3 regions of the Nocardioides salarius genome follow, and region 1 is predicted to be linked to each of the others. Evidence: predicted binding sites of a transcription regulator. Region 1 holds the regulator's gene; each other region holds the start of a gene.
The links. The regulator LexA, encoded in region 1, represses DNA repair genes until DNA is damaged. The targets are predictions, from matches to a motif close to TCGAACANNTGTTCGA.

Region 1 (10,002 bases):
AGACCGAGCTTCCAGGACTGGAAGTAGATGTCCTCGATCTCCTCGACCGTGGCGGTCTCGGGGAGGTTAACGGTCTTGGAGATCGCACCGCTCAGGAACGGCTGGCAGGCCGCCATCATCCGCACGTGGCCCATCGGGGCCAGCGCGCGTGCACCCATGGCGGTGTCGAAGACCTCGTAGTGCTCGGTCTTGAGGCCGGGAGCGTCGATGACGTGGCCGTGCTCGGCGATGTGGGCGACGATCGCCTCGATCGACTCGGGCTGGTAGCCCATCTTCTTCAGCGCCCGCGGGATCGTCTGGTTGACGATCTGCATCGAACCGCCACCGACGAGCTTCTTGAACTTCACCAGCGAGAAGTCCGGCTCGATGCCGGTGGTGTCGCAGTCCATCATGAAGCCGATGGTGCCGGTCGGCGCGAGCACCGAGGCCTGGGCGTTGCGGAAGCCGTTGGTCTCGCCGAGCTTCTGCACGTCGGCCCACGCGGCGGTGGCCAGCTTGTGCACCTGCGAGTCGGCGATGTGCAGGGTGCGCACGGTGTCGTTGGCGGCCTGGTGCTTGCGCATCACGCGCTTGTGGGCGTCGGCGTTGCGGGCGTAGCCGGTGTAGGGGCCCACCACGCCGGCCAGCTGGGCCGAGCGCTTGTAGGAGACGCCGGTCATCAGCGAGGTGATGGTCGCAGCCATCGATCGGCCGCCGTCGGAGTCGTAGCCCAGGCCCATCGCCATCAGCAGCGCGCCGAGGTTGGCGTAGCCGATGCCGAGCTGGCGGTAGTCGCGGGTGGTCTGGCCGATCGGCTCGGTCGGGAAGTCGGCGAAGCAGATGGAGATGTCCATCGCGGTGATGATCACCTCGACGGCCTTCGCGAACAGCTCGGCGTCGAAGGTGTCGTCGTCCTTGAGGAACTTCAGCAGGTTCAGCGACGCCAGGTTGCACGAGGAGTTGTCGAGGCTCATGTACTCCGAGCACGGGTTCGACGCGGTGATGCGCCCCGTCTCGGGGTTGGTGTGCCAGTCGTTGATCGTGTCGTCGTACTGCAGACCCGGGTCGGCGCACTCCCACGCGGCGGTGGAGATCTTGCGGAACAGGTCGCGGGCGTCGACGGTCTCGATGACCTCGCCGGTGCCGCGCGAGCGCAGACCGAACTCGGTGCCCTCCTCGACCGCACGCATGAACTCGTCGGAGACGCGCACCGAGTTGTTGGCGTTCTGGTACTGCACCGAGGTGATGTCCTCGCCGCCCAGGTCCATGTCGAAGCCGGCGTCGCGCAGCGCGCGGATCTTGTGCTCCTCGCGCGCCTTGGTGGCGACGAACTCCTCGATGTCGGGGTGGTCGACGTCGAGCACGACCATCTTGGCCGCACGACGCGTCGCGCCACCCGACTTGATGGTGCCGGCCGAGGCGTCGGCGCCGCGCATGAAGGAGACCGGGCCCGAGGCGGTGCCGCCCGAGGAGAGCAGCTCCTTCGACGAGCGGATGCGCGAGAGGTTCAGGCCGGCGCCGGAGCCGCCCTTGAAGATGAACCCCTCCTCCTTGTACCAGTTGAGGATCGAGTCCATGGAGTCGTCGACCGAGAGGATGAAGCAGGCCGAGACCTGCTGCGGCGAGGGCGTGCCGACGTTGAACCAGACCGGGGAGTTGAAGGAGAAGTACTGGTTGACCAGCAGCCAGGTCAGCTCGTGCTCGAAGACCTCGGCGTCGGCCTTGGTCGCGAAGTAGCCGTGGTCGACACCGCCCTTGACGTACTGGGAGACCACGCGGTCGATGAGCTGCTTGAGGCTGCGCTCGCGGGCGTCGGTGCCGACCGCGCCGCGGAAGTACTTGGTGGTGACGATGGTCGAGGCGTTGACCGACCAGGTGGCGGGGAACTCCACGCCGCGCTGCTCGAAGACGGTGGCGCCGGTCTTCCAGTTGGTCTGGACGACGTCGCGGCTCTCCCAGGTCAGCTCGTCGTAGGGGTGCACCCCCTCGGTGCTGAAGACGCGCTCCATCGTCAGGCCCTTGCCCTGGCCTTTGGTCGCTGCGTCGGCGCCTGCGCCGCTCACCGTCTCGGTCATGCCGTGCTCCTCTGTGTCCCGGTCTAAGGGGTGCTCGTCTGTGGCTGTGCTGCGGGTTGCTGCTGGTCTGCTGTGGGTCTGCTGCTGGGTCGTGCTGGCGGTGTCCATGGTCGCTGCGACCACCGACATCGACTGATGCGGTGCGGGAAGAGGTGGTGCGCCCGGCAGGCAGCTTCCCCACTACCTGCCGGGCGGTCTGTGTGTCAGCCCGTGGGCTGGGGCTCGGTGTCGAGCGTGAGCCGCTCGGCACGGAGCATGGCGATCTCGTCCTCGAAGTCCGCCGCGGAGGCGAACTGGCGGTAGACGCTGGCGAAGCGCAGGTAGGCGACCTCGTCGAGCTCGCGCAGCGGCCCGAGGATGGCCAGGCCGACCTCGTGGGCCGCCACCTCGGCGGCGCCGGCCCCGCGCAGGGTGTCCTCGACGACCTGGCCCAGGCAGGCCAGCTGGTCCTCGGTGACCGGTCGGCCCTTGCACGCCTTGCGCACGCCGGCCACGGCCTTCTCGCGCACGAAGGGCTCGCTGGCCCCCGAGCGCTTCACGACGATCAGCTGCATCTGCTCGACGGTGGTGAACCGCTTCGAGCACGACGAGCAGGTACGCCGGCGGCGGATCGAGCCGCCGTCCTCGGAGACCCGCGAGTCGAGGACCCGGGTGTCGGTGGCACGGCAGTAGGGGCAGTGCATCGGGTCCTCCTCTCGGGCGCGCTGGACAACCCCCGTCGGGGGCCGGTTGGGTGTGGATATCGAGGCCGTTCCTGTGGAGAACAACCGCTCATCTGTGCAGCATCCCGCATCCGACTGTGAACTAGATGTGGATAACTACATCGGTGTAACTACTAGATGTAGTGGAACCGTACGCCCGCGACCACGAGCCGCGCAAGCCGTCCGGCGATTTCGGTGTGACCCGGATCCGTGCATCCACAAAGCCGCAGGTCAGCGCGGTGCCGACGCTGCGACCCGGTGGTCCGGACCGGCCCGCGACGCGCCCGACGCCGCCACGACGAGACCCGCGAGCCGCTCGCGGCGGCTGGGTCGCGTCCGACACAATGAGGATGTGGACGTGGAGGTGGGAGAGCAACCGGAGCAGGCCCCCACCGGCACCCCCGGCAAGCGTGCCGGATCCCGGCGCGCGGAGCGGGCGCCCCGCACCTTCCAGCCGCGACTCCTCGGCCTGGCGCTCGCCGTCACCGCGGCCGTGATCGCCTGGGGCTACCTCGTCTACGCCGCCATCGACTTCGGCACCCAGGCCCGGGGTGGCGAGTCCGCGGCGTGGTTCTTCCTGGCCCTGGCCTCGGTGGGCGCCGTGGCCTGCCTCTTCGTCGGCCTGATGCTCATCGCCAGGCTGACCCGGGCACTGGGCCTGACCCGCGACCCGGCCACTCCCCCGCCGCGCCCCGGCGGGCGGCGCGCCGCCCGCTGACCCGCCTGCCGCCGACCGGCCCGCAAACCGGTGGCGTCGCACCACGGCGGCCTGCCAGGCTCGGACCTCCGGCCGGACGAGGAGAGGACCCACCCATGCAGGTCACGCAGATCGGCACCGTCCTCGCCAGCCCCGACCCCAGCGCGGCCGGCTCCTGGCTCAGCGAGCAACTCGGCTTCGACGTCGCCGTCGACCTCGGCTGGTACGTCAGCACGCGCCACCCCGACCAGGCACTGAGCGTGGACTTCGTGCAGCACGACCACGACACCTGGGTCGAGCCCGCCCCGGGCGTGCGCGGCACCATGCTCGCGCTCGTCGTGCCCGACGTCGGCGCCGAGCACGACAGGCTGGTCGCGGCCGGGGTCCCGCTGCTCAAGCAGCTCGTGACCGAGCCCTGGGGACAGCGCCGGATGCAGGTCGCCGGACCCGACGGCCTGGTCGTCGAGCTGATCCAGCCCGTCGAGCCGGACCCGGACTGGATGGCCGCTCAGGGTCTGTCCAGCTGACTCACCGCTCGTCGACGCCCGGTCGTGCCGGGCGCTGCGCGACGACCTGCCACAGCGCGCCGAGCCGGAGGAACGGCTCCTGGTCGCACAGCGCGAGCTCGAGGCGCTCCAGCGCCGCGAAGTAGTCAGGGTCGGCCTTGAGGGTGTCGTCGGCGAGGTAGTCGTTGGCGACGCGAGCGGCGTACCGGCCGACCACCTCGAGCCCGGCGTCCACCAGGAGGCCCTCGACCTCCTCGGGAGGCACCGCCCGGGCGGTGGTGGCGAAGGTGGCCGACTCCATGTCGTCGCGCTCGAGCTGCTCGAGCGCCGCCTCCGGGCCCTCGCGCACCAGGCGGCCGAGCACCCGGGCTGCGGGGTTGGGCGCCATCACCGAGACCCGTCCGCCGGGGCGCAGCGCCCCCGCCAGACGTCGTACGTCGGCAGCGCCGGTCTCGGCGGGGCGGTAGTGCACCACGAAGTGGCACAGCACCAGGTCGAAGCCGCCGCCGACCGCGCCCAGGTCGTCGATCGACCCCTCGACGGTCACCAGCCGCTCCCCCACCCCGGCCGACTCCGCGCGCGAGCGGGCCTCGGTGAGCCAGGAGGCGGCGGGGTCCAGGACCGTCACGTGGTGACCGGCCAAGGCCAGCGCGACCGCGTCGCGGCCGTCGCCTCCGCCCACGTCGAGCACCCGCAGCCCGCCGCCGGGCCCGCCCAGCGCCTCGGCCTGGCGGCGCAGCGTCTCGCGCACCACGCTGAACCGCAGCCGGCCCCACGGCGCCTCGCACCAGGCCTGCCACTGCGCCAGTCGTTCCTCGAACACGTCGTCGTCGCGAGCCGCACCCATGCCCCCACCCTGACCGAGGCGCACCCGGACATGGCGCGAGGGGCGGGCCCACTGCGGGCCCGCCCCTCGTCTTTCCCCTGGTTTCGCCGGCCGGGGTCGAGGCGACCGGCGAAAATCGTGGGCGGCCAGGTGGCCGCCGTGCCCGGACCTCACGCCCGGGCGTCCGGCTCAGCCGGCCGGGACGACCAGCCGCTGACCGGTGACCACCAGGCCACCGTCGAGGGAGTTGAGCCGCTGGATGCGCTCGATGACCTCACGCACGTCGCCGGCCTCGGCACGCTCGGCGGCGATCGCCCACAGCGTGTCGCCCGTGCCGACGGTGATCATCTCGGTCGCCGGGGTGGGACCGGACTCGCTGGTGGCCACCGAGCCGCCGGCCAGGACGACGCCCACCAGGGCGACGAGCAGCAGGCCGAGCGCCAGCACCACGAGCCGGCCGCGGCGGGTCAGCCGGACGGTGGTGGACAGGGCGGGAGTGAGGGTCATCGTGCTCATCTGGACCTCCTGGGGAAGGGGGTGGTCGGGTGGTCGATCGCTGCGAGGTGATGTCTACCGACGACCACCGACAGTCCCGCTCGAGCCGGCCATCAGGCGCCGGATCGACCAGGTGTTCGATCGAACACATGAGCGAGACTAGATCAGGTGTTCGATGCACGCAAGGGGTCCGGTGAACAATTGTTCGAGACGGTGGTGACGCCCGGCGCCTCGCGACACGCAGTCGAACAGATGTTTGAAGTCGGGCGCGCGCGGCGATACCGTGGCCCCACGACCATCCGAGCGGACTCCCCGGCTCGGGCCTCGCGCACGAAAGGCACACGATGGCGACCAAGGACGGCGGCCCCCGCAAGCGGGGCGTCGCAGAGCTGCCCGACGGGCCCCCTGACGCGACCGGTCTGACCCCGCGCCAGGTCAAGGTGCTGGCCTGCATCAAGGAGGCCATCGAGACCCGCGGCTACCCGCCGAGCATGCGCGAGATCGGCCAGGCCGTCGGCCTGACCAGCACCTCCAGCGTCTCCCACCAGCTCAAGGTGCTCGAGGAGAAAGGCTTCCTCAAGCGCGACCCCCACCGCCCCCGCGCCCTCGAGGTCTTCCTGCCCGAGCTGATGGCCCGGCGCAAGGCGATCTCCTCGGCCGACGAGAGCTCGGTCGACGAGACCGACATCGGCAACACGATGCCGCAGGCCTCCTACGTGCCGGTCGTGGGCCGGATCGCCGCCGGTGGCCCGATCCTGGCCGAGGAGCGCGTCGAGGCCGTCTTCCCGCTGCCGCAGCAGCTCGTCGGCGACGGCCAGCTGTTCCTGCTCGAGGTCTCCGGCGACTCGATGATCGACGCCGCGATCTGCGACGGCGACTACGTGGTGATCCGCCAGGAGCAGACCGCCAGCAACGGCCAGATGGTCGCCGCCCTGATCGGCGAGGAGGCCACCGTCAAGACCTTCCAGCGCAAGGACGGCAAGGTCTGGCTGCTGCCCCACAACGACGCCTACGAGCCCATCGACGGCACCCACGCCTCCATCCTGGGCGTCGTCACCGCCGTGCTGCGCAGCGTCTGAGCCCCACCACCGACCCTCACCGACCCGCCGTCGAACCGACGGTGAACAGTCGGTGTCGACACCCCCGTCCGCGTCACGCGGGCGGGGTTTCGTCGTTGGATGAGGCGTGACCCCACCCCAGAGCCCGACCTCGACCTCGCTCGCCCGGCGTACCGTGCTGGCCGCCGGAGGCGCCGGCAGCGCCGCGATCGCCGTCGGCAGCGGCGTCCTGCCGGCCGCCCAGGCGGCCCGGGCCCGCCACGACGTCTTCGCCCACGGGGTCGCCTCGGGCGACCCGCTGCCGCGCGCGGTGCTCATCTGGACCCGGGTCACCCCCACCCGCGCCGCCACCCCGGGCTCCGGCAAGGGCCCGCGGCTGGGGGTGCGCTGGGAGGTCGCCACCGACCGCCGCTTCCGCGACGTGGTGCGCCGCGGCCGCTTCGTCACCAGCGCGGCGCGCGACCACACCGTCAAGCTCGACGTGCGCGGCCTGCGGCCCGCGACGACCTACTACTACCGCTTCATCGCCCGCGGCCAGCGCAGCCCCGTCGGCACCACCCGCACCGCCCCGGCCAATCGCGCCACGCCCGACAACCTGCGCTTCGGCGTGGTCTCCTGCGCCAACCTGCAGGCCGGCTGGTTCAGCGCCTACCGGCTGCTCGCCGAGCGCGACGACCTGCACGCGGTGCTGCACCTGGGCGACTACCTCTACGAGTACGCCCCCGGCCAGTACGGCATGGGCCAGTCCAACGTCGACGTCCGCGCCCACGACCCGGCCCGCGAGATGGTCTCGCTGTCCGACTACCGCCGCCGGCACGCGCAGTACAAGACCGACCCCGACCTGCAGGCGCTGCACGCGAGGTACGCCTGGATCGTGACCTGGGACGACCACGAGGTCACCAACGACCAGTGGCGCAAGAACGCCGAGAACCACGACGACAGCGAGGGCGACTACCTCAAGCGGCGCGCCCGCGCCCACCGCGCGTACGACGAGTGGATGCCGGTGCGCATGGACGGCACCGCCTCGCTGGGCGACGGCGCCCGGCTCTACCGGCGGCTGCGCTTCGGCGACCTGGCCGAGATCAGCATGCTCGACCTGCGCACCTACCGCTCCCAGCAGGTCGCCACCCCGGTCGTCGACGCCGAGGTCAACGACCCGTTGCGCACCATCACCGGCAACCGGCAGATGGAGTGGCTCAAGGACTCCCTGACCCGGGGCAACCACGCCCCGCAGTGGAAGGTGATCGGCAACCCGGTGATGATCGCGCCCGTCACCTTCGCCGACCTGCCCAACGAGCTCATCGACCCCGTCAACAACGTCACCGGGCTGCTGCCGCAGGACGGCGCGCCGTACAACGTCGACCAGTGGGACGGCTACACCGCCGACCGGCGCGAGGTCTTCGCCCACATCCGCGACCACCAGGTCAAGGACGTGGTCTTCGTGACCGGCGACATCCACTCCGGCTGGGCCTGCGACCTGCCGCTGGACACCTCGGCCTACCCGGTGCTCGGCGACTCGGTCGGCGTCGAGCTCGTCTGCTCCTCGGTGACCTCCAACAACCTCAAGGACATCACCGGCCAGCCCGCGCTGACCCCGGTGGTGGAGGCCGCGATCCAGGCCAACAACCGCCACATCAAGTACCTGAACTTCGACGACCACGGCTTCTCGGTGCTCGACATCACCGCCGAGCGCACCCAGATGGACTGGTTCGTGATCGGCGCGCGCGACGACAAGCAGACCACCGCGACGCACGACGCGTCGTTCGAGACCCTCGCCGGCACCGGCACGGTGCGGCGTGTGGCGACCCCGGTCGGAGACCGCTGATGTGTGAGCCCAGCACGCCCCGCCGCACCGACGGCCAGGCGCCCTTCGACCGTGGGCTCGGCGAGATCCGCGCCGGGCGGCGTACGGTCCTGACGGCCGCGGCCTCGGGCCTGGCGTTCTCGACGCTCGCCGGCCTCGACCCGGCCGTGGCCGCCGGCCCCGCGACCCGCAAGCGCGCCTACGTGCTCGTCGTCGACGGCTGCCGGCCCGAGGAGATCGACAGCGGCCTGACGCCCCACCTGCTGGCACTGCGCGAGGGCGGCGTGCACCACCCGCGGGCCACCTCGATGCCGGTGATGGAGACCATCCCCAACCACACGATGATGATGACAGGGGTGCGGCCCGACCGCAGCGGCGTGCCGGCCAACGCCGTCTACGACCGCGAGCTGGGCGACGTCCGCACCCTCGACCAGCCCTCCGACCTGCGCTTCCCCACCGTCATCGAACGCCTCAACCGGCGCGGGCTGCGCACCGGCACGGTGCTGAGCAAGGAGTACCTCTACGGCATCTTCGGCGAGCGGGCCACGCACCGCTGGGAGCCGTTCCCGATCGTGCCGATCTCGGGGCACGCCCCCGACGAGTTCACGATGCGCGCGACGCTCGACATGGTCGAGACGTTCGACCCGCACCTGGTCTTCGTCAACCTGGGCGACGTCGACCGGCTCGGGCACACCGACCTCACCGGGCCCACCACCCTCGAGGTCGCGCGCCGGCTCGCGCTGGTCAACACCGACCGGCTCGTGGGCGACTTCGTGGCCGAGCTGAAGAGCTCGGGGCGCTGGGAGCACTCGATCGTCATCGTGCTGGCCGACCACTCGATGGACTGGTCCTACCCCGACCGCATCGTCTCGCTGCAGGGGCCGCTCTCCGAGGACCCGTTCCTCGCCGGGCGCTTCGCGATCGCCGACAACGGCGGCGCCGACCTCGTCTACTGGACCGGCCCGCGCGCCCAGCGCGACAAGGCCGTACGCCGCATCCGCCGCATCGCCGCCGACGTGCCCGGCGTGCTGAAGGCCTGGGACCGCCGCGCCGACTGGCTGCGCCTGGGCCCCGAGTCGGGCGACGTGGTGGTCTTCTGCCAAGCCGGCTGGCGCTTCAGCGACCCCGACGTCTTCTCCAACCCCATCCCCGGCAACCACGGCCACCCCGCGACCCGCGCCATCCCGTTCTTCATCGGCGGCGGGCACCGCTCGGTCACCCCCGGCAAGGTCTCCCCGCGCCACGCCCGCACCACCGACGTCGCTCCCACCGTCGGGGCGTTCTTCGGGCTGAAGCCGCCGCGGGGCGGGTACGACGGGCGCTCTCGGCTGTAGGCCGGCGGAGCGGGGCGAGCCGCGGGACGTCATACATCCCGCGGCTCGCTGACGTCCCGCCCGTATGACGTTCCGGGGGGCCGGTCAGCCGAGGAGGTCGCGCATCGTCTCGATCTCGACGCCCTGGCTCTCCTCGATCTCGGCGGCGAGCTCGACGGCCGGCCGGTAGCGGCCGTCCTCCTGCTCGGTGCGGGCCATCTCGACCGCGCCCTCGTGGTGCTCGATCATCATCTCGAGCCACATCGTCTGGAAGTCACCGGCGCCGGCGGCCTGCAGGGCGTCCATGTCGGCGCCCGACATCATGCCGGGCATGGCGTCGTCCATGCCCTCCATGGTCTCGGACATGTCACCGGAACCGTGGCCGGCGTTGGCGTGGTCGAGCATGGTCGGCGGGACCTCCTCGTCCCAGTCGCCCAGCCAGTCGCTGAAGGTCTCGATCTCGGGCACCTGGGCGTCGCGGATGCCCTCGGCCAGCTGCGCGACCTCGGGGTCGAGGTCGCGCCCGCGGGTCAGGTCGACCATGGCCA
Region 2 (10,002 bases), 2.0 Mb from region 1:
CATCCAGGGCCGGAACGTCTCCTCCCACGCCTCGGGCGAGGTGATGTGCCCGAGCTCGGCGCGGTACTCCTCGACCAGGCGCGGCCACTCGCGCTTGAGGCGCTCGTGGATCTGCACGGTCTTGGCCATCATCTCGCGGAAGGTCTCGGGGTCGCGCCGGTAGAGCGCGGCCGAGGTGCCGTCGTTCATCGAGACGACCGCGGAGTCGTAGCGCCCCAGCCGGTACCACTTGGCGTCCATCGCCCGGATCTCGGCCTCGGGGTGGCTGCGCGAGAGCGGGCGCGGCTTCTTGAGCTGGCGGATCGGCTGCAGCCCGGCGCTGACCAGCGTGGCCAGGCGGCCCGGCACCGCCGAGTCGTCGCGGCCCTTGCGCGGCGGCTTGCTGCGGCGTACGGGCGCGAAGGCGTCGGGGTCGACCTGCAGCTGCGCGTCGGTGAACTGCTTGCGGGTGGCGTTGACCTCGGCGAGCTTCGTGGGCAGGTCGCGGTGCAGGGTCCCCGGCCCCTCGAGCACGTCGAGCAGCGCCTGGTGGCGGATCTCGACCGTCGAGTACTGCATGGCCACGAGGTGGGCGATCTGGTGGTTGCGGCTCTCGCGGATCATCCGGCCGCCGTGCGGGTACGGCGAGTGCAGCAGCGCCGCGACGAAGCGGTTGCGCACGTGGAAGTAGGCCTGCCAGTCGAGCGCGTCGTTCTTGTCGGTCCACGGCACGTGCCACACCGCCGCGCCGGGGAAGGTCACCGTCGGGTAGCCCGCGGCCTTGGCGCGCAGCCCGAACTCCGAGTCGTCCCACTTGATGAAGACCGGCAGCGAGAGCCCGACGTCCTCGAGCACCCGGCGCGGGATCAGGCACATGAACCAGCCGTTGAAGTCGACGTCGATGCGCTGGTGCAGCCACCGGGTCGAGCGCAGGTTGCGCGAGGCGAAGTCCCAGTCGCTGAAGACGCCGGGCGCCGACTGCCACCAGAAGCGCCAGGGCTGCACGATCTCGCCGAAGCTGTGCAGGCGGCTGCGGGAGTAGAGGTTGAACATGTGCCCGCCCACGATCGTGGGGCGCCGGGCCAGGTCACCGAACGTGATCGCGCGGATGATGCCCTCGGGCTCGCAGACGACGTCGTCGTCCATCATCATCGCGTACGTCGCGGTGCCCTTGCGCACCGACTCGAGCTGGCCGCGGGCGTAGCCGCCCGAGCCGCCGAGGTTGCCCTGCTCGATGATGCGCAGCAGGTCGCCGAGCGACTCGCGGGCCGCGGGGAGCTCCGGGGAGTCCACGACCTTGTCCTTGCCCTGCTCCATCACCATGACGGAGTCGAGGTAGGGGCGCAGCGCCTCGTCGTCACCGACCTGCTGCAGCAGCTTGGCGCAGAAGTCGGGGCGGTTCATCGTGGTGATGACCAGGTCGACGGTGCCGTGCGCGGCCCGGTCCTCGGGCACCTGCGCGGTCCACTCCGCGGACTCCACGACGACCTCGTCGTCGCCGGCCACGACGTCGTACCAGTACCAGCCGCCGTCGACGAAGGGCTTGAGGCTGAGGTCGAAGGTGAAGGTCCCGCCGCTCTCGCTGCCCGTGCTGGCGGTGTCGACGCGCTGGCTGTTGCCGCGCGCCATCGACTTGTAGACGATCACGCTCGCGCCGCGGCCGCTGACGGTGACGCTCAGCTGCACCTCCTCGACGACGCTCCAGCGCCGCCAGTAGCTGGCCGGGAAGGCGTTGAAGTAGGTGCCGAACGAGAGCCGGTCGCCCGAGGGGACGCTCAGCGCGGTGCGCGAGACGATCTGGTCGGGGTGCAGCTGGGCGCCCGTGGTGACGCCCTTGCGCATGGTGGCCACGTTGAGCTCGCGGGCCTGGCGGTTGCTGCCGACCTCGTACTTGTCGGCGTCGAGGACGGCCGGCTCGGGGTCGACGTAGAGCGGCAGCACGTCGAGGTCGCGGTCGACGGGCAGCACCTGGCGCTGCAGCAGCCGGGTGGTCGTGGTGCTCATGCGTCGACTCCTCCGCTGGTCAGGGTCTCACCGTCGCGGAAGTGCGGGGCGAGCTTGTTGTCGACCATCGAGAGCGCGGAGCCGATGGCCATGTGCATGTCGAGGTACTTGTAGGTGCCCAGGCGACCACCGAAGAGCACCATCGGCTCGGCCTTGGCCAGCTCGCGGTACTTCAGCAGCTTCTCGCGGTCCTCGGCGGTGTTGACCGGGTAGTACGGCTCGTCACCCTCCTCGGCGAAGCGCGAGTACTCGTGGACCACGATCGTCTTGCCGGGCAGGTAGGTGCGCTCGGGGTGCAGGTGCTTGAACTCCAGCACCCGGGTGTGCGGCACGTCCTGGTCGTTGGCGTTGACCACCCCGGTGCCCTGGAAGTCGTCGACGTCGAGGGTCTCGGCCTCGAGGTCGATGGTGCGCCACGACAGCCGGCCCTCGGAGTTGTCGAAGTACTCGTCGACGGGGCCGGTGTAGACGATCGGCACCTTGCCCTTGTACTGCTCGGCGACGTCGAAGAAGTCGGTGGAGGTGCGCACCTCGATGTTGGGGTGCTCGGCCATCCGGGTCAGCCACGCGGTGTAGCCGTCGACCGGCAGGCCCTCGTAGGTGTCGTTGAAGTAGCGGTTGTCGAAGGTGTAGCGCACCGGCAGCCGGGTGATGATGTCGGCGCTGAGCTGCGTCGGGTCGGTCTGCCACTGCTTGGCGGTGTAGCCCTTGACGAACGCCTCGTACAGCGGGCGGCCGATCAGGCTGATCGCCTTCTCCTCGAGGTTCGTGGCGTCCTCGGTGGCGATCTCGCTGGCCTGCTCGGCGATCAGCGCCCGCGCCTCGTCGGGGGTGTGGCTCTTGCCGAAGAACTGGTTGATCAGGCCCAGGTTCATCGGGAAGGAGTAGACCTGTCCCTGGTACTTGGCGAAGACCCGGTGCTGGTAGCCGGTGAAGTCGGTGAACCGGTTGACGTACTCCCACACCCGCTTGTTGGAGGTGTGGAAGAGGTGCGTGCCGTACTTGTGCACCTCGATCCCGGTCTCCGGGTCGATCTCGCTGTAGGCGTTGCCACCGAGGTGGTCGCGCCGTTCGAGCACGAGGACCTTGAGTCCGAGCTCGCTGGCACAGCGCTCCGCGACGGTGAGTCCGAAGAAGCCGGAGCCCACGACCACGAGGTCGGGCTGCTGGGCGGGGTCAGTGTGAGGGGCTGGCACGGTCGGTCAGTCTACGGACGATGGCGGCAGCCGGCGCATCCCACGCGCTGCGCGCATGGCCCGGATCACGTTGCCGGCCTCCGCCCGCCCCCCGCGCGCCGGGCTCAGCACCACGACCGCCAGGGCGATCAGCCAGGGCTTGAGCCGCACCAGGGCGTTCTCGCCGTAGCGCAGGTGCACGGCGAAGAGGTTGCGGTACATGTAGTACCCCTTCCACCCGGCCAGGTCGTGCTGCTGGTCGAAGTCGAGCTGGCGCACCAGCACCGCGTCGCGCAGCGCCCAGATGCGGTAGCCGGCCCGCCGCGCGCGCACCGCGAAGTCGACGTCGTCGTAGAAGATGAAGTAGCTCGGGTCGGGCAGGCCGATGCGCTCCAGCACGCCGCGGCGCACCATGAACCCCTCGAAGGCGACGTTCTCGAGCTCGACCCGCTCGGGCATCGCGTCCCGGCTCCCCCAGTCGGTCTCGACCATCCTCGACTTGGGCTTGATCGCCAGAGGGTTGCGCAGGTCGAAGCGGGTCGCGGCCTTCTCGCAGAGCCGACCCTGGGAGTCCTCGCGCACCGCCATCAGGCAGTCCTCGTCGGTGGCCAGCAGCACCCCGAGGCAGTCGGGGGCGGGCAGCACGTCGTCGTCCATCAGCCAGATCCGGTCGACGCCGGCGTCGTACGCCGTGCGGGTGCCGAGGTGGAAGCCGCCCGCGCCGCCGAGGTTCTCGGGCGTGCGGACCACCCGCAGGCCCGGCAGCGTGCAGGCGGCCAGCACGTCGGGGGTGTGGTCGGTGCTGGCGTTGTCGACGACCACGACCAGCTCGGGCGCGGGGTCGAGGGCACCCAGGCCGGCGAGCATCCGCTCGAGCAGGTCGGCGCGGTTGTAGGTGACGACCACGACGCCGGTGGTCTCGCTCATCGCAGGAACCTCTCGTGGCCGGTGAAGTCGCCGCGCAGCCCGGCCAGGGCGGCGCGGGCGCTGAGCGCGACGCGGCCGGGGTCGCGGCGGGTGAGCAGGTAGAACCACACGGTCTTGGCCCAGAACATCGCCACGTGCGCCCAGCCGCGGTAGTCGCGCAGGTTGACGGTGTTGTTGCGGGCCATGCAGTAGGCCTTCAGCTCGCTGGGGCTGTGGTTGTAGGTGGTGCGCCCGCCCATCATCGGGGTGCCGAGCTCGCCGACCGAGGGGTGGTGCACGCGGGCGCCGGTGACGGTCGCGATGCGCGCACCCGCCTTCTCGGCGCGCAGCCGGTACTCGTGGTCGTCGCCCCAGATGAAGAACTCCGAGCGCGGCAGGCCGATGCGCTCGACCAGCTCGCGGGTGACCAGCACCCCGTTGAAGGGGATGACGATGTCGTCGAGGCGCCCGCGCGCTCCCCCGGCCCGCTCGACGTCGGCGAGGCGGTGCACCACGCGGGTCCCGCCGGGCAGCCGGATCGGGAAGACCAGGCGGCCGGGGTCGGCCTCGTCGACGACCAGGGGCCCCCAGAAGTCGAGCCCGTCCTCGGCCAGGAGCCCGGCCAGGCAGTCCGGCTCGGGCAGCCCGTCGTCGTCCATCAGCCAGACCAGGTCGGCGTCGCGCTCGACGGCCCACTCCAGCCCGTCGTGGAAGCCACCGGCCCCACCGACGTTGCGCTCGAGGGTGCGGGCCCGCAGCGGCGTCCCGGGCGCGGCGGCCGCCTCGGCCAGCCAGGATCCGGTGCCGTCGGAGGAGGCGTTGTCGACGACGAGCACCTCGTCGACCTCCGCCACCTCGCGCAACCGCGCCACCAGCCGCTGCAGCAGCTCGAGCCGGTTGAACGTCACCACCACGGCGACCACACGGCGGGGGTCGGGGCTCGGGTCGGGCACGGCCGACACCCTACGGGCAGCCCGCCGTGGGTCGAGCAGCCAGGAGCGCCAGCGTCCCCCGTTGGTCGAGCAGCGAGGAGCGCCAGCGACGAGCGACGCCGAGACCCCGCGAGTGGCCCGCCCACCGCAACCACCCGCCGTACGCCATGGGGTCGCCGGGTTTCGAGACGGTTGCTGCGCAACCTCCTCAACCAACGACGCCGTTGGTCGAGCAGCAAGGAGCGCCAGCGACGAGCGACGCCGAGACCCCGTGAGTAGCCCGCCCACCGCAACCACTCGCCGTACGCGATGGGCTCACCGGGTTTCGAGATGGTTGCTGCGCAACCTCCTCAACCAACGGCGGGCCGCCGTTGGTCGAGCAGCGAGGAGCGCCAGCGACGAGCGACGCCGAGACCCCGTGAGGACCGCGCTCGCCGTACGCCATGGGCTCACCGGGTTTCGAGACGGTTGCTGCGCAACCTCCTCAACCAACGGCGGGCCGCCGTTGGTCGAGCAGCGAGGAGCGCCAGCGACGAGCGACGCCGAGACCCAGTGAGTGGCCCGCCCGCCGCAACCACGCGCCGTACGCCATGGGCTCACCGGGTTTCGGCATCGCTCGAGCCTTCGGCCCTCGCTGCTCAACCAACGGCGCCAGGAGCGGAGTGCTCCTAGGTTCGTCGGTGGAAGGTGACCTGGTTGTCAGCCCCGACGTCGCTCTCGTACTCCGGGTCATGAATGCGGCGGTGGTGGTAGGGGCATAGGAGTCGTCCGCGGTCGAGGTCGGTGTGGCCGTGGCACGACCACGGGTCGTCGTGGTGGGCGTGACACATCGCCGGCGGGGCGTCACAGCCCTTCGCGGTGCAGCCACCGTCACGGATACCCATCGCGACCCGCTGGGCCGGGGTGAAGTACCGCTTCGCGCGGCCCACGTCGAGCGGCTGGCTCTTGCCGCCCAGCACCACGGGCACGACGCCGGCCTCGCAGGCCAGCCGCCTCGCGGTGGCGGCGCTGATCCGGTCACCGGTGTCGAGGGTGGCGGCCGCCAGGCCATCCTTGAGGGAGTCGAGGGTCATGGTCACCACGACGGTGGCGTTCACGCCACCTGCCTTGGGTAGTTCCTTGGGGTTGAGCCTTTCGATGAGCTCGACGAACGCGGCACCGAGCCGCTGCGCGGTGGGGCGGCGTGCCGGCACCGGCGCCTCGTCCTGCTCTTCGTGCTCGCCTTCATCGGTGGCGCGGTTGGCGATCTGGTGCTTGGGGGCGGCGAAGGCGAGCAGGGCCCGCTCCAGCATCTGGCCGGCCAGCAGCGGCACGGTGAAGGACCCCTTGATCCGGCCGTGGCCGTCCTCGCGCATCCGGAACACCGCCGACTTCTCGGCCTCGCGCTCCTCGCGGTCGAGCTGTTCGGCCTCCCACGCCTCAGCCACCTCCGGTGCCACGACCTCGAGGATGCGGCGGCCCAGCACCCGCAGTGCCTTCGCGTCGTGGACCTCCGCGAACGCCACCAGCGCCTTCGTCGCCTGCTCCAACACACCGGCGTCCAGGTCGTCGGGCAGCTCATCGAGCGCTGTGCAGATCGCCGAGGCCTGCTCCGCGATGACATCGCCACGCCCCAGTGCCTCCCGCACCAGGTCGTAGCGATCCAACCCCTCGGCCAGGCGGACCTGGCGGAACGACTCCCGCTTCGTCGACCGGGTCGCGTTGGAGTGCCACACCGCCACCGACGGCGACGCATTCGTCTCCGCCACCGCCACCGTCTCGGCGTGCGACAACAGCTGCGAGCGCACCTCCACCAACCGGGCCTCGGCCCGAGAGACCTCGACCAACGTCTGCGCGGTGGCCTCCTGGCTCATCGACCACACCGGCGTACCAGCCACGTCATCGAGGGCCGAGTGCACCCGCGCGACAGCACCGCCGATGGGGTGCGTCGCGGTGGTGGCCATGAGTGAAGTATCTCAGGACCCACCGACAAAGCACCAGGTCAGAAGCCGTTTTCCACAGGCAGATCGAAACTTTTTTCGAGACCGTCTCGAGGGTGCGAAAGCGACTGGTCGATGGTGCAGAACTGACCTGTCGGTGGTGCAAAACTGACTGCTCGGCCGTCAGAAGAGGGTGTCCTGGGAGAAGACGGGGGCCGTGGGGGGCGGGGGCGCGGGGAGGCGGGGCGGGCGGGGTGTGGGCGCGGCCCGCCAGCGGGGGTCGGCGTACGCCGTGTGCTCGCGCTCCGGCGCGCCGGGGACGGGCTCGGCGAGGGTCAGGGCCCGCACCGCGCCGTTGACGAAGAGGTCGTGGCGCCCGAAGACCGAGCGCACCGCCGCCTCGTCGAGGGGCAGGGCGCCGGGGGCGGGTGATCCGGGGTCGATCCCGACGTCGACGGTGCGCGCCATCGCCATCACCTCGCGGTTGAGCCAGAACCGCTCGCGGGCCTCGTCGGTGGCCAGGGTGCGGGTGCGGGCGGGGCCGACCGCGGCCCGGCAGCGCTCTCCCCCGGCGGCGGCGTCGGCGAGGGCGTCGGCGCCGGTGCCGAGCGCGGCGAGCAGCTTGGCGGCGGTCTTGGCCCCGAAGCCGGCGACCCCGGGCAGGTTGTCGGAGGCGTCGCCGCGCAGCGCGGCGAGGTCGAGGTACTGCTCGGGGCGCACCCCGGTGACCAGGAACAGCCGGGCGGGGTCGAGCAGCGGCGAGGCGTCGACCCCGCCGTTGAGGATGCGCAGCACCCGCGTGTGCTCGTCGACGAGCGCGAAGCTGTCGCGGTCGGAGGTGGCCAGCACGGTGCGCCACCCCGCGGTCGGCGCCTGGGCGGCGACGCTGGCCAGCACGTCGTCGGCCTCGAGCCCGGGCGGCACCACGACGGCGGCCCCCAGCTCGCGCAGCACCCCCACGACCGAGTCGAGCTGCTCGACCAGCGTCTCGGGCTTCTCGGTGCGGTGCGCCTTGTAGGTGGGCCACCGCTCGCGCCGCACGCTCGCCCCGGGATCGTCGAAGCCGACCACCACGGCGTCGGCCATGGCGCGGTCGACGGCCGCGACCAGCTGCGAGAGCAGCCCGCGCACCGCCCACGCGGGGCGCCCGGCGGCGTCGCGGAAGCCGCTGCGGGCGGAGGCGTGGAAGGCGCGGTGCAGCAACGAGTTGCCGTCGACGACCAGCACGGTGCCGGGATCAGGTGACATCACCCCCCAGGCTAGGCGGCGCCGCCGACCCCGCTCTCAGCAGGCGCCGGACAGGTCGCCGGCCTGGTTGGCGGCGTACCCCTCGGAGAGCGACCCGACGGAACCACCGGTGACCGCGGAGGTGGAGTCCGGCTTCGTCTTCGCCTTCGTCTTCGGCGCGGCGCTGCCCTCGGCCTTCTCGATGGCCGCGGCGACCTTGCGCTGGACCAGGTCGATGTCGGGGTCGGCGGTGTTGATCATCGGCGGCACCAGCGAGAGGCTCGACATCTTCTGCTCCTTGGCCTTCATCGCCAGCGACATGAAGCGGTCGAGCTCGGAGGCCGGCAGGTTGGTCGAGATCATCTCGGAGGAGGCCTGGGCGATCTTCTCGAAGTTCTGCAGCGCCGACTGCGGGCTGACCTGCTGCAGCATCGCGTTCATCACGCACTTCTGCCGCGCCATGCGCGAGTAGTCGTCGGAGCCCTCGCGGGCCCGGGCGTACCAGAGGGTCTCGAACCCGTCGAGCTGACGCGTGCCCGGCTCGATGTAGTCGTAGACGTCGGAGCCGAGGCCGCCGACGGGGATCGGCTGGCGCACCGTGAGGGTCACCCCGCCCACCGCGTCGACGAGGTCCTTGAAGCCCTGCAGGTTGACCATCGCCCAGTAGCTGACCTCGAGGCCGGTGATGCCCTCGACGGCCGAGACGGTCGCCTGCACGCCCGGGTCCTCCTCGGAGTCGCCGAACAGCTCGGCGTTGTCCTGCGCCCAGGTGCTGACGCCGTTGAGGTAGTCGGCGTCGAAGCCGTCGGGGAACTGCTCGGCCATCACCGACCCCTCCGCGAAGGGGAAGTCCTGCATGTTGCGCGGCAGCGAGACCAGCACGGTGCGACCCGTGGTCGCGTCGATCGAGGCCACGGTCAGGGAGTCGGGGCGCAGCCCCCAGCGCCCGGCCCCGGAGTCGCCGCCCATCAGCAGCACGTTGAAGCGTCCGTCGGCCGAGCCGGCGACCTCGCTGGAGCCGAACATCGTCACGATCAGGTCGCGCTGCACGCCCACCAGGTGGGCCCCGAAGAGCAGCGACCCGGCGACGCTGAGCGAGAGCACGCCGTTGACCCCGACGGCCGCGCGCCGGTGCGCCAGGCCCAGGCTCAGCGGCTGGCCCAGCCGCCAGGCGTCCATGAACAGCACCGCCCAGCCCACGGCGCCCGCGAGCAGCGCGGTGCGCACCACGAGCAGCAGCCAGGCCTTCGAGCCGAGCGTCACGGCTTTCTCGGGGTCGAGCAGCACCACGAGCCCGGTGAGCAGGGTGGTCGCCACGACGACCAGCCACACGCGCAGGGCCAGGCGGCCCACACGGCGGTTGCCGGCGGTGAGCTGGGCCGAGCCGGGCGCGACGAGCGTCATCGCCATCAGCGCCAGGGCGCGCCGGAAGCGCACCCGAGCAGCGCGGTCGGCGGCGCTGGTGCGTGCCGGGGCCTCCTGGCCGTCGAGCACCCGGGGGGAAGAGACGGGTGGCATCGAGAGTGCCTTCCTGCTGGGGCGGAACCTGTCGTCCCAGCAGTATCACCAGTCCCAGCCGTCACGAGGGAGCGCCGCGCCGACCCTCCTCGATCTCGCTCTTGCGGGCGAGGCGGTGCGCGCGCCGGATCTCGGCCTCGCGCCAGCGCCGCTCGTCGTCGGCGTCCTCGGGCAGCAGCCCCGGCACCTCGCGCGCGTGGCCCTCGGCGTCGACGGCGACGAAGACGAAGTACGCCGACGCCACGTGCAGCGACCCGACCGACGGGTCGTTCCACGGCTGGGTCTCCACCCGCACCCCGATCTCCATCGAGGAGCGCCCGGCCCAGTTGACCTGGGCGAGGG
Region 3 (10,002 bases), 1.5 Mb from region 1:
GGTCTCGTGGCTGCGGCTGGACGAGGGCACCACCGAGATCCCCGAGCCGCGCGTCCCCGCGGGCCTCGACCTGCCCGAGCCCGGGGAGGCCTCGGCCCAGCGGCAGTGGGCGGAGTTCCTCGACCGCGTCGACGACTACGACACCGACCGCGACCGGCCCGACCGCGACGGCACCAGCCGGATGTCGGTGCACCTGAAGTACGGCGAGGTGCACCCGCGCACGCTGCTGGCCGACCTGGGCGCGAAGCGGAGCAGGGGCGCGCAGACCTACCGCACCGAGCTGGCGTGGCGCGAGTTCTACGCCGACGTGCTCTACCGGCGACCCGACTCGGCCCGCGACTACTACAAGCCCGAGTTCTCGCGCATGGACTACGACCGCCCCGGCGACCAGCTCACCGCCTGGCAGGAGGGGCGCACCGGCTTCCCGGTCGTCGACGCCGGCATGCGCCAGCTGCGCGCGACCGGCTGGATGCACAACCGGCTGCGGATGATCGTGGCCAGCTTCCTGGTCAAGGACCTGCACGTGGAGTGGCAGCACGGCGCCCGGCACTTCCTGCACTGGCTCGTCGACGGCGACCTGGCCAGCAACAACCACGGCTGGCAGTGGACGGCCGGCAGCGGCACCGACGCCTCGCCGTTCTTCCGGGTCTTCAACCCCACCACGCAGGGCCGGCGCTTCGACCCCGACGGCGCCTACGTGCGCCGCTGGGTCAGCGAGCTCGCCGACCCCGACCAGGTGCCCGACCCGCACGAGCCAGACGCCGACACCCGCGACCTGGTCGGCTACCCGGCGCCGATGCTCGACCACAAGGAGGAGCGCCAGGAGGCCCTCGACAGGTACGAGAGGATCAAGGGATGAACCCCTCCTCCTCGACCCTCGAGGCCCTCGTGGTCCCCGCCCGCTTCAACGGCCCCGCCGGCTCCGGCAACGGCGGCTGGTCGGCGGGTGCCCTGGCGGCGTACGTCGACGCCGACGGCGGGGCGGTCGAGGTGACGCTGCGCCAGCCGCCGCCGCTCGACACCCCCATGGAGGTCGTCGAGGACGACGGCGTCGTGACCGCGCTGCACGAGGGCGCGCCGGCCCTGGTGGCCCGCCGGGCCACGCTCGCGCCCGAGGGTGTGGCCGCGGTGTCGACGGCGCTCGCCCGCGAGGCCGCGACCCGCTACCCGGGGCTCGAGCAGCACCCCTTCCCGACCTGCTTCAGCTGCGGCACCGCCCGCGAGCCGGGCGACGGCCTGCGGATCTTCCCGGGGCGCGTCGACGACCTCGACGGGCGCCCGCGGGTGGCCGCGCCCTGGGTGGCCGGGGAGGCCGACCTGCGCGTGGTCTGGGCGGCGCTCGACTGCGCCGGCGCCTGGGCGGCCGACATGGAGGACCGGATGATGGTGCTGGGCCGGATGACCGCCGAGGTGCTGCGCACCCCGGTGGCCGGCGAGGAGCACGTGGTGGTCGGCCTGGCGCGCGGCAGCGAGGGCCGCAAGCACCGCACCGCGACGACCGTCGTGGACCCGCGCGGAGCGGTGGTCGGGCGCGCCGAGCAGGTGTGGATCGAGGTCTCCCCCGACGCGTTCGCCTGAGCGTGCCCGGGCCGGGAGCGTGTGGAACACTGGAGGACATGGCTTTGAACGATCCAAACCAGGGCGCCGGCGCCGAGTGGTGGCGCCACGCCGTCATCTACCAGGTCTACCCGCGCTCCTTCGCCGACGCCGACGGTGACGGCGTGGGCGACCTGCCCGGCATCACCGCCCGGCTGCCCTACCTGCGCGACCTGGGCGTCGACGCGGTGTGGATCTCGCCGTTCTACCGCTCCCCGCAGAAGGACCACGGGTACGACGTCAGCGACTACTGCGACATCGACCCGCTCTTCGGCACCCTCGAGGACGCCGACACGCTCGTGGCGACCGCCCACGAGCTGGGCCTCAAGATCATCGCCGACCTGGTGCCCAACCACTCCTCCGACCAGCACGTGTGGTTCCAGGCCGCGCTGGCCGCCGAGCCCGGCAGCCCCGAGCGCGCGCGCTACCTCTTCCGCGACGGCCGCGGCCCGCAGGGCCAGGAGCCGCCCAACAACTGGCAGTCGGTCTTCGGCGGCGCCGCGTGGACCCGGGTGGCCGAGCACCCGGACGGGCGCGACGACGACCCGCAGTGGTACCTGCACCTCTTCGACTCCACCCAGCCCGACTTCGACTGGCGCAACCCCGAGGTCGGCGACATGTTCGTCGACGTGCTGCGCTTCTGGCTCGACCGCGGGGTCGACGGCTTCCGCGTCGACGTGGCGCACGGCCTGCTCAAGGAGGAGTCGCTGCGCGACCAGGTGGTCGCCGAGGGCGAGCAGCCCGACAGCGCGGCGCCGATCAACGAGGAGCGCTCGATGGTCGAGCGCACCCTGCGCGACGAGCCGATGTGGGACCAGCCCGAGGTGCACGACGTCTACCGGCGCTGGCACGACGTGCTCGCCGAGTACGACGGCGACCGGATGCTGGTGGCCGAGGCCTGGACCCAGACCCCCGAGTCGATGGCGCAGTTCGTGCGCGACGACGAGATGAGCCAGGCCTTCAACTTCTCCTGGCTGCTGGCCCCGTGGTCGGCCGAGGCGTTCGAGGGCGTCATCACCGGCACCTTCACCGCGCTCGCCGACGTGCAGGCCAGCCCGACGTGGGTGCTGAGCAACCACGACGTCGTACGCCACGTGACCCGCTACGGCGGGGGCGCGAAGGGCCTGGCCCGGGCGCGCGCCGCGACGCTGGCGATGCTGGCGCTGCCCGGCTCGTCGTACGTCTACCAGGGCGAGGAGCTGGGGCTCGAGCAGGTCGACGTGGCCCCCGAGCACCGGCAGGACCCGTCCTACCTGCGCACCGGCGAGGTCGGCCGCGACGGCTGCCGGGTGCCGATGCCGTGGTCGGGCGAGAAGCCGCCGTTCGGCTTCGGGCCCGGCGAGGGCCAGCCGTGGATTCCCCAGCCCGAGGGCTGGGCCGACGTGACCGTCGACGCCCAGCGGGTCGACCCCGACTCGACGCTGGCGTTCTACCAGCGCGCGCTCGCGGCGCGCCGGGCGCTGAGCAGCGCCACCGGCGAGGTCGAGATGCTCGACCTGGGCCGCGACGTGCTGGCCTTCCGGCGCGGGCCGGTGACCGTGGTGCTCAACTGCGGCTCCACCCCGGTCAGCCGCCCCCAGGGCGAGGTCGTGGCCAGCAGCGGGCCGGTCTCCGACCTGCTGCCCGGCGACACCGCGGTCTGGGTGCGCTCCTGACGCTGCCCGGCGGGGCCCTCAGCTGCGGTTGAGGGCCTCGTTGTAGCGGCCCAGCACGCGCGCAAAGTCCTCGAGCTCCTCGGCGTCCCAGTCGTCGAGCCGCTCGTCGAGCCAGCGCCGCCGGTGCTCGGCGACCGCGGTCAGCCGCTCGACGGCCGACGCGGTGGCCGAGATGAGCGAGGCGCGGCCGTCGTCGGGATCCTGGGTGCGCTCGACGAGGCCGAGGTCGACGAGGTGCGCGACCTGGCGGCTGATGGCGCCCTTGTCGATGTTGAACATCTCGGCCGCGACCGAGGCCCGCATCGGGCCGTGCTGGCCCAGGTAGGCCAGCATCAGGTACGACGCCGGCTGCAGGTCGGGGTGCACGGCGTGGGCACGCTCCCCGATCACCCGCTTCACGCGGCGGATCATCACGCCCACCTCCTGCTCCAGGCGCATGAGGGACTCTGCTCGTGAGGCGGTCATCGTGGCGGCAGCGTAGCCGCCGCCCGGCTGTCGACGCCCTCGGCGTCCTCGACCAGGTCGGCGGTGGCCTCGGGCGCGGAGTCGGCGGGCGCGACCGGGACCATGTCGTGGGTGGTGCGCAGCGGCACCTCGCGGATGGCCACGACGCAGACCAGGGCCAGCAGCGCCAGCGGGGTGGCGACCAGGAAGATGTGGCCGAAGGACTCGCCGAAGGCCTGCTCGAAGACCCCGCGCACCGGGGCCGGCAGGGTGGCGAGGTCGGGGATCTCGTGGCTGCTGTGCCCGGTCTCCTCGATGCCGAGGTCGCGAAGCCCGGCGGTGACCTTGGTGGCGACCTGGGTGCTCAGCAGCGCCCCGAGCACGGAGACGCCCACCGAGCCACCGAGGGAGCGGAAGAACGCGACGACCGAGCTGGCCGCGCCGAGCTGGCTCAGCGGCACGCTGTTCTGCACCGCCAGCACCAGGTTCTGCATGGTGGCGCCCAGGCCGACGCCCAGGACCGCCATGAAGACGCCGACCACGCGCAGGTCGGTGGTCTCGTCGATGGTGCCGAGCAGGGCCAGGCCGACCACGGTCAGGACCATGCCCGAGACCAGCCAGCGCTTCCACCGCCCGGTGGTGGTGATCCGCCGGCCCGAGACGATGCTCGAGACCAGCAGCCCGCCGACCATGCAGATCGACATCAGGCCCGCGTGGGTCGGGCTCATGCCGCGGGCGGTCTGGAAGTACTGCGACAGGTAGACGGTGGAGCCGAACATGGCCACGCCGATCAGCACCGAGGCCGTGGTGGCCAGGGCGATGGTGCGGTCGCGGAAGAGGCCCAGCGGCACCACCGGCTCGACGGCCACGCGGGCCTCGACGTACACCGCGGCGGCCACGACCACGAGGCCGGCGACGACGAGCAGTGCCGAGACGGGCGAGACCCAGTCGAACTGGTTGCCGGCCAGGCTGACCCACACCAGCAGCAGGCTGACGCCGGCGACGATGAGCGTGGCGCCGGTGTAGTCGATGTGCACCTCGCGCTTGACGACCGGCAGGCGCAGGGTCTTCTGCAGCAGCACGAAGGCCACCACGGCGAAGGGCAGGCCGACGAAGAAGGTGCCCCGCCAGCCGAGCGGGGAGTCGACGATCAGGCCGCCGATGAGCGGGCCTGAGACCGTGGCGAGGGCGAAGGTGGCGCCGATGTAGCCGGAGTAGCGCCCGCGCTCGCGCGGCGTGATCATGCTGGCGATCACGACCTGCACCAGGGCGGTCAGCCCGCCGACACCGAGGCCCTGCACGACGCGCGCGCCGATGAGCACCTCCATGCTGGGCGCGAGCGCCGCGATGAGCGAGCCGATCGCGAAGATCACCAGCGCCAGCTGCACGAGCATCTTCTTGCTGAAGAGGTCGGAGAGCTTGCCCCACACCGGCGTGGTGGCAGTCATGGCCAACAGGGTGGCCACCACGACCCAGGTGTAGCCGGTCTGGGTGCCGTCGAGGTCGGCCACGATGCGCGGCAGCGCGTTGGTGACCACGGTGCTCGAGAGCATGGCCACGAACATCGCCAGCAGCAGTCCGCTCAGCGCCTCGAGCACCTGGCGGTGCGTCATGGCCACCTCGGACTCCGCCGGGGCGGCTGCGGTGTCGCCGGGGCTGCCGGTCGGGTGGGGGGCCTGGGTCACGGACTCTCGATTCACGCTGGGATTAACGGTTGACTTGCGCAACCTTATTCCCGGAGCCCTCCCCGAGCAACCCGCGAACGGGTCCGGACATGCAGCGACCCGCAGGCGTGACCCTCGAGACGAGGGCCGTGCCCGGCGGACGGAGCCGGGCCACCTGCGGGTCGGGCAGCTGCTTGGGATTCGCCAGCAGCGTCAGGGGCACTCCTGCCCCGTCGTCCTGCTGGGGCTGCTAGCGGGCAGCCACCTCACGCGTCCTGGAAGAACTCATTCTCCGGACCACCTCCTTTCCCGTGTGCGAAAGACCGTACGCCGGGCCTCGGGGCGGGACAAGAGGTTTTGTCGACGGGAGGTGAGCGTTCACCGCAGCTCGCCGAGCGGGTCGCGCCAGGCGCGCGAGTCGGCCCGACCAGTCCCGTGCGGGACGCCCTGGAGGATCGGCGGACGACGCCTGGACGGCCACCTCCTCCGCCCGGGGCCGGACTGGTGGACCCGCTTGAACGCGTCGTCGTCGCTGTTCTGGATGACTACCATGCCGTCGATCGGACAACGTCAAGTGCACTTGAGGTCAACATGGATCGGCGGGACCTGCTCACCATCGGCGAGGTGGCTCGACGCTCGGGCCTCGCCCCGTCCGCCCTGCGCTACTACGAGGCCCGAGGTCTCATCACGAGCACGCGTACCGCCGGCGACCGACGGCGCTACGCGCGGGCAGTCCTGCGTCGCGTCGCCGTGATCAGGGCCGCGCAGCGGGTGGGCCTGACCCTCGACGACGTCGGCGCAGCCTTCGCCGACGTACCGGCCGAGGCCGCCCCGACCCGGGTCCAGTGGGCCCGGATGTCGGCCCGCTGGCGTCCGGTCATCGACCAGCGCATCGCCGACCTGGAGAAGGTCCGCGCCGAGCTGGACGGGTGCATCGGGTGCGGATGCCTGTCCCTGCAGCGCTGCCGGCTCTACAACCCTGACGACGTGCTCGCCGACGAGGGTTCCGGCTCACGCCGCCTCTTCCCCGACGTCCCCGACGTCCCCGACGTCTCCGACGAGCAGCCCTGATCAGGCGGCGGGGTCGAGGACGAGCTGGATGTCGGGTCGGTAGATCTCGAAGGTGCTGGTGGGTCGTCGCGGTGGCGGCGGCGGGGCCCCGGCTTGTTGGCCGAGGGGTCGGGTGCCGGTGTGGTCGACGAGGTAGGTGGCGCCGTGGGGGTCCCGCCACAGGTGGATGCCGGGGAAGGGTTGTCGGACCTGCCACTGCCCGTGGGTCTTGAGGCGGTGGTGGCTGGTGGTCAGCGGACCGTAGTTCCCGATCTTGCTGGGACCGCCCCGGCCGTGGGGGTCGGTGTGGTCGACCTGCAGGTGCTCGCTGGTGCAGGAGCCGTAGGGGAAGGTGTCGGCCGGGGAGAGCAGGCGCACGGCTCGGCGGTGGCGGGCGGGGATCTCGTAGGCGTCGACGGGGGCCTGGTGGGCCAGGTCGAGGACGGGGCGGATGGTGAAGCGTGCGTGGGGGCCGAGGGTGTCGCGGACCCAGGCGCGGGTGACGGGGCCGTGACCCTCGAGGCGGGCGACCGCCTCGAGGGGGCGGCCGTGCTCGTCGAGCTCGACCTGGTCGCGGCCGTCGAGGTGGACCACCAGGTCGACCCGCGGCCCCACGTCCGCAGCGCCGGGCTCGGTGGTGCCAGTGGTGAGCTGGAGGGCGGCCAGGACGCGGCGGTCGTCGATGGTGACGCTGCGTTCGTCGGTGCGGGCCTCGTCGTCCTCGCGCAGGGCGCCGGGCTCGTCGGGCAGTGCCGCCTGGAGCGTCGTGGCGTGCGCGCTGACGGCGCGGTCGATGCGGGTGATGGTGGCGACGTCGGCGCGGATGAGGAAGGAGGCCATGCCGTGCTCGGGTCGCCCGATGATCTTGGCGAAGCGGGCCTTCTTGGCGCGCTCTTCCTTCTCGCGGGCGATCGCGGGGGCGGCGGAGGCGACCTTGCCGGCCACGAGCGCCTCGAAGCGGGTCCAGGGGATGCGCCCGTCGGCCGACTCGGCGACCTCGGCGTCGACGTGGGCGGCCTCGGCGCGGGAGAGCTCGCGGGTCTTGGTGACCACGTGGCGGGCGTAGGAGGCCCGGACCTCGAGGGCCTGCACGCGCGCCCACAGCGCGGGGTGGCGGTGGTGGAGGTCCTGGGCGTCGCCGATCAGACGGGCCGCGGCCCAGGTGGTGAGCCCGATGCGGGCGCCGAGCTCGGCGGCGGCGAACTCGGTGACCTCCGCGACCCCCTCACCGCCGTAGCGGCGGGCCTGCTCGCGCCCGGGCAGGCGCCGCTGCTGGGGGTCGAGCCGCTCCGCGGAGTGCATCACCGCCCAGTGCTGGGCGAGGACCAGCAGCTCCACCTCGGCCTCGCGGACGGAGCGCGCGCAGGCTGAGGCCCGGTCGAGGACCTCGGCCTCGCTCAGGTCGTCCAGCGGCGTCTGCATACCCCGATTTTACTCGAACTGGTGTTCTAGTCAAGGGGTGATCGGTCCCTGTGGATGGCCACCAGGAGCCACCGACGGCCCACTGCGGACCGACGACGGACGCCGGGACCTCCTCCCCCTCAAGGCAGGTCGCGCCGCACCACGAGGCGCGGCATCCGGCTGGCCACGGCGGCCGTCGTGCCGACGACCTCGAAGCCCACCTTCTCGAACATCGCCCGGGTGCCGACGAAGGCCATCGTCAGGTCCATCCGCTCCCCCACCGGGTCGACCGGGTAGGCCTCGACGGCCGGCGCCCCCTCGGACGCCGCCCAGGCCACCGCGCCCTCGAGCAGCGTTGTCGTCACCCCCTGCCGGCGGTGACCACCTCGTACGACGACGCAGATGATGCTCCACACGGGCAGGTCGTCCACGGGCCTGATCAGCCTCGACGCGGCCAGCTTGGGGTTGTCGGCGCGGGGACCGATGCTGCACCAACCCACGGGCACGCCGTCGCGGTAGGTGACCACGCCCGGCGGGTGCTCGCGCTCGCACAGCGACCGCATCGCCCGCTCACGGCTGCCCCGGCCCAGCTCCTCGACCTGGGAGGCAGGGAGCCGGTGCGACAGGCACCAGCAGTGCGAGGCGCGCCGGTTCGGGTTGACGACGTCGGCGAAGTCCTCGAACCGGTCGGGGGTGACCGGGTGTGTCTCCCAGGTCCCCACGTCACCGCGCCGGACGACCGCTCTCGTGCTGCCACCGGCGCAGCCCCACGAGCACACCCTGGGCGACGACGCCGATGCCGAGGAGGACCAAGCCCAGCACCACGACCACGAGGCTGACCAGGGCTCGACCGCTCGGCGGCTCCGTCGAGTCGATCCCGGTGATGAGCCCTGCGGTGGTGACCACGAGCCCGACCACGATCCACGCCCAGCCGCCGGACGGCTCGTCGGGGCCGGGCGAGGCGTCCCCTACCGAGCCCCCGTCGCCACAGGTGGGGCAGATGGAGGCAGCCGGGGGCACCTCGTGACCGTTCCGGCAGCGACGCAGATCCGAGACCATGGGCCCAGGGTGCCAGCCGGGTACGGCCCCGGGCCAGCACCGCGGCGGGGGCTCGCTCCGGTCGGCTGCGGCTACTCGGCGACCCGGTCGTGTGCCTGGGGACGCGCCATGCCGCGGCCAGGGGCCACGACCCAGACCACGACCCGTCAGGGCGCCAGCCGCTCCACCGACCACCCGGCGTCCGAGCGGCGGTAGACCAGCCGGTCGTGCAGGCGGCTGGGCCGGCCCTGCCAGAACTCCACGGCCTCGGGCAGCACGACGTAGCCGCCCCAGCCGCCGGGCACCGGCACGGGGGCACCGGCGAAGCGCTGCTCGGCCGCGGCGTACGCCGCCTCGAGCTCCTCGCGGCCGGCGACCGGCGAGGACTGGGCCGAGGCCCAGGCGCCGAGCTGCGAGCCGCGCGGGCGCTCGGCGAAGTAGGCGGCGACCACCTCGCGCGAGAGCCGCTCGACGACGCCGTCGACGCGCACCTGCCGCTCGAGCGGGTGCCACGGGAAGAGCAGCGCGGCGCGGGGGTTGGCCTCGAGGTCGGCGCCCTTGCGCGAGCCGTGGTTGGTGTAGAAGACGAAGCCCTGCCGCCCGGCCCCGTCGTCGAGCCCCTTGAGCAGCACCGTGCGCGCGGAGGGCGCGCCGTCGGCGGAGGCGGTGGCCACCACGACCGCGTTGGGCTCGTGCAGCCCGGCCGCCCGCGCCTCGTCGAACCAGCGCCCGAACATGGTCCACGGGTCGGGGGCGAGCCCGGCCTCGGTGAGGCCGGCGGCGGCGTACTCCTGGCGCAGGGCGCGCAGCTGCGGGGACGTCACGTCGGAGGGCTCGGGCATGGTCCTCACGGTAGCCAGCGGGCGACCACCCCGCGGGGTCCTGGACCGCCGCGTGCCGCGCGGGCAGCATCACTGACACAATGCGACGGTTTGGACGCAGCCGCACACGACACAGGAGTCATGCGATGACCGAGGTACACCACGGGCTGGAGGGCGTCGTCGCCTTCGAGACGGAGATCGCCGAGCCCGACAAGGAGGGGTCCGCGCTCCGCTACCGCGGCGTCGACATCGAGGACATCGTCGGCCGGGTCCCCTTCGAGAACGTCTGGGGTCTGCTGATCGACGGTGCCTACACCCCCGGCCTGGCCCCGG

Region 2: JOE61_RS15975 (HNH endonuclease signature motif containing protein) is a predicted target of LexA. The motif match lies at 7,003-7,018, and genes of this name have one in related genera.
Region 3: JOE61_RS13605 (HNH endonuclease signature motif containing protein) is a predicted target of LexA. The motif match lies at 7,845-7,860, and genes of this name have one in related genera.

The regions. Positions count from the first base shown of each region.
Region 1 is NZ_JAFBBZ010000001.1:1,349,688-1,359,689, forward strand. It holds gene JOE61_RS06555 (vitamin B12-dependent ribonucleotide reductase) at 1-2,054, opposite strand, end outside; gene nrdR (transcriptional regulator NrdR) at 2,258-2,737, opposite strand; gene JOE61_RS06565 (hypothetical protein) at 3,114-3,473, shown strand; gene JOE61_RS06570 (VOC family protein) at 3,569-3,979, shown strand; gene JOE61_RS06575 (methyltransferase domain-containing protein) at 3,981-4,805, opposite strand; gene JOE61_RS06580 (LysM peptidoglycan-binding domain-containing protein) at 4,974-5,300, opposite strand; gene lexA (transcriptional repressor LexA) at 5,624-6,358, shown strand; gene JOE61_RS06590 (alkaline phosphatase D family protein) at 6,465-8,162, shown strand; gene JOE61_RS06595 (alkaline phosphatase family protein) at 8,162-9,475, shown strand; gene JOE61_RS06600 (DUF305 domain-containing protein) at 9,560-10,002, opposite strand, start outside.
Region 2 is NZ_JAFBBZ010000001.1:3,317,022-3,327,023, reverse strand. It holds gene JOE61_RS15995 (glycosyltransferase) at 1-1,983, opposite strand, end outside; gene glf (UDP-galactopyranose mutase) at 1,980-3,179, opposite strand; gene JOE61_RS15985 (glycosyltransferase family 2 protein) at 3,186-4,085, opposite strand; gene JOE61_RS15980 (glycosyltransferase family 2 protein) at 4,082-5,017, opposite strand; gene JOE61_RS15975 (HNH endonuclease signature motif containing protein) at 5,665-6,939, opposite strand; gene JOE61_RS15970 (5'-3' exonuclease) at 7,099-8,163, opposite strand; gene JOE61_RS15965 (LCP family protein) at 8,200-9,660, opposite strand; gene JOE61_RS15960 (acyl-CoA thioesterase) at 9,722-10,002, opposite strand, start outside.
Region 3 is NZ_JAFBBZ010000001.1:2,826,177-2,836,178, reverse strand. It holds gene JOE61_RS13635 (cryptochrome/photolyase family protein) at 1-859, shown strand, start outside; gene JOE61_RS13630 (hypothetical protein) at 856-1,578, shown strand; gene JOE61_RS13625 (glycoside hydrolase family 13 protein) at 1,617-3,251, shown strand; gene JOE61_RS13620 (MarR family winged helix-turn-helix transcriptional regulator) at 3,270-3,689, opposite strand; gene JOE61_RS13615 (MDR family MFS transporter) at 3,713-5,380, opposite strand; gene soxR (redox-sensitive transcriptional activator SoxR) at 5,951-6,430, shown strand; gene JOE61_RS13605 (HNH endonuclease signature motif containing protein) at 6,431-7,831, opposite strand; gene JOE61_RS13600 (GNAT family N-acetyltransferase) at 7,951-8,532, opposite strand; gene JOE61_RS13595 (hypothetical protein) at 8,534-8,830, opposite strand; gene pdxH (pyridoxamine 5'-phosphate oxidase) at 9,016-9,690, opposite strand; gene JOE61_RS13585 (citrate synthase 2) at 9,816-10,002, shown strand, end outside.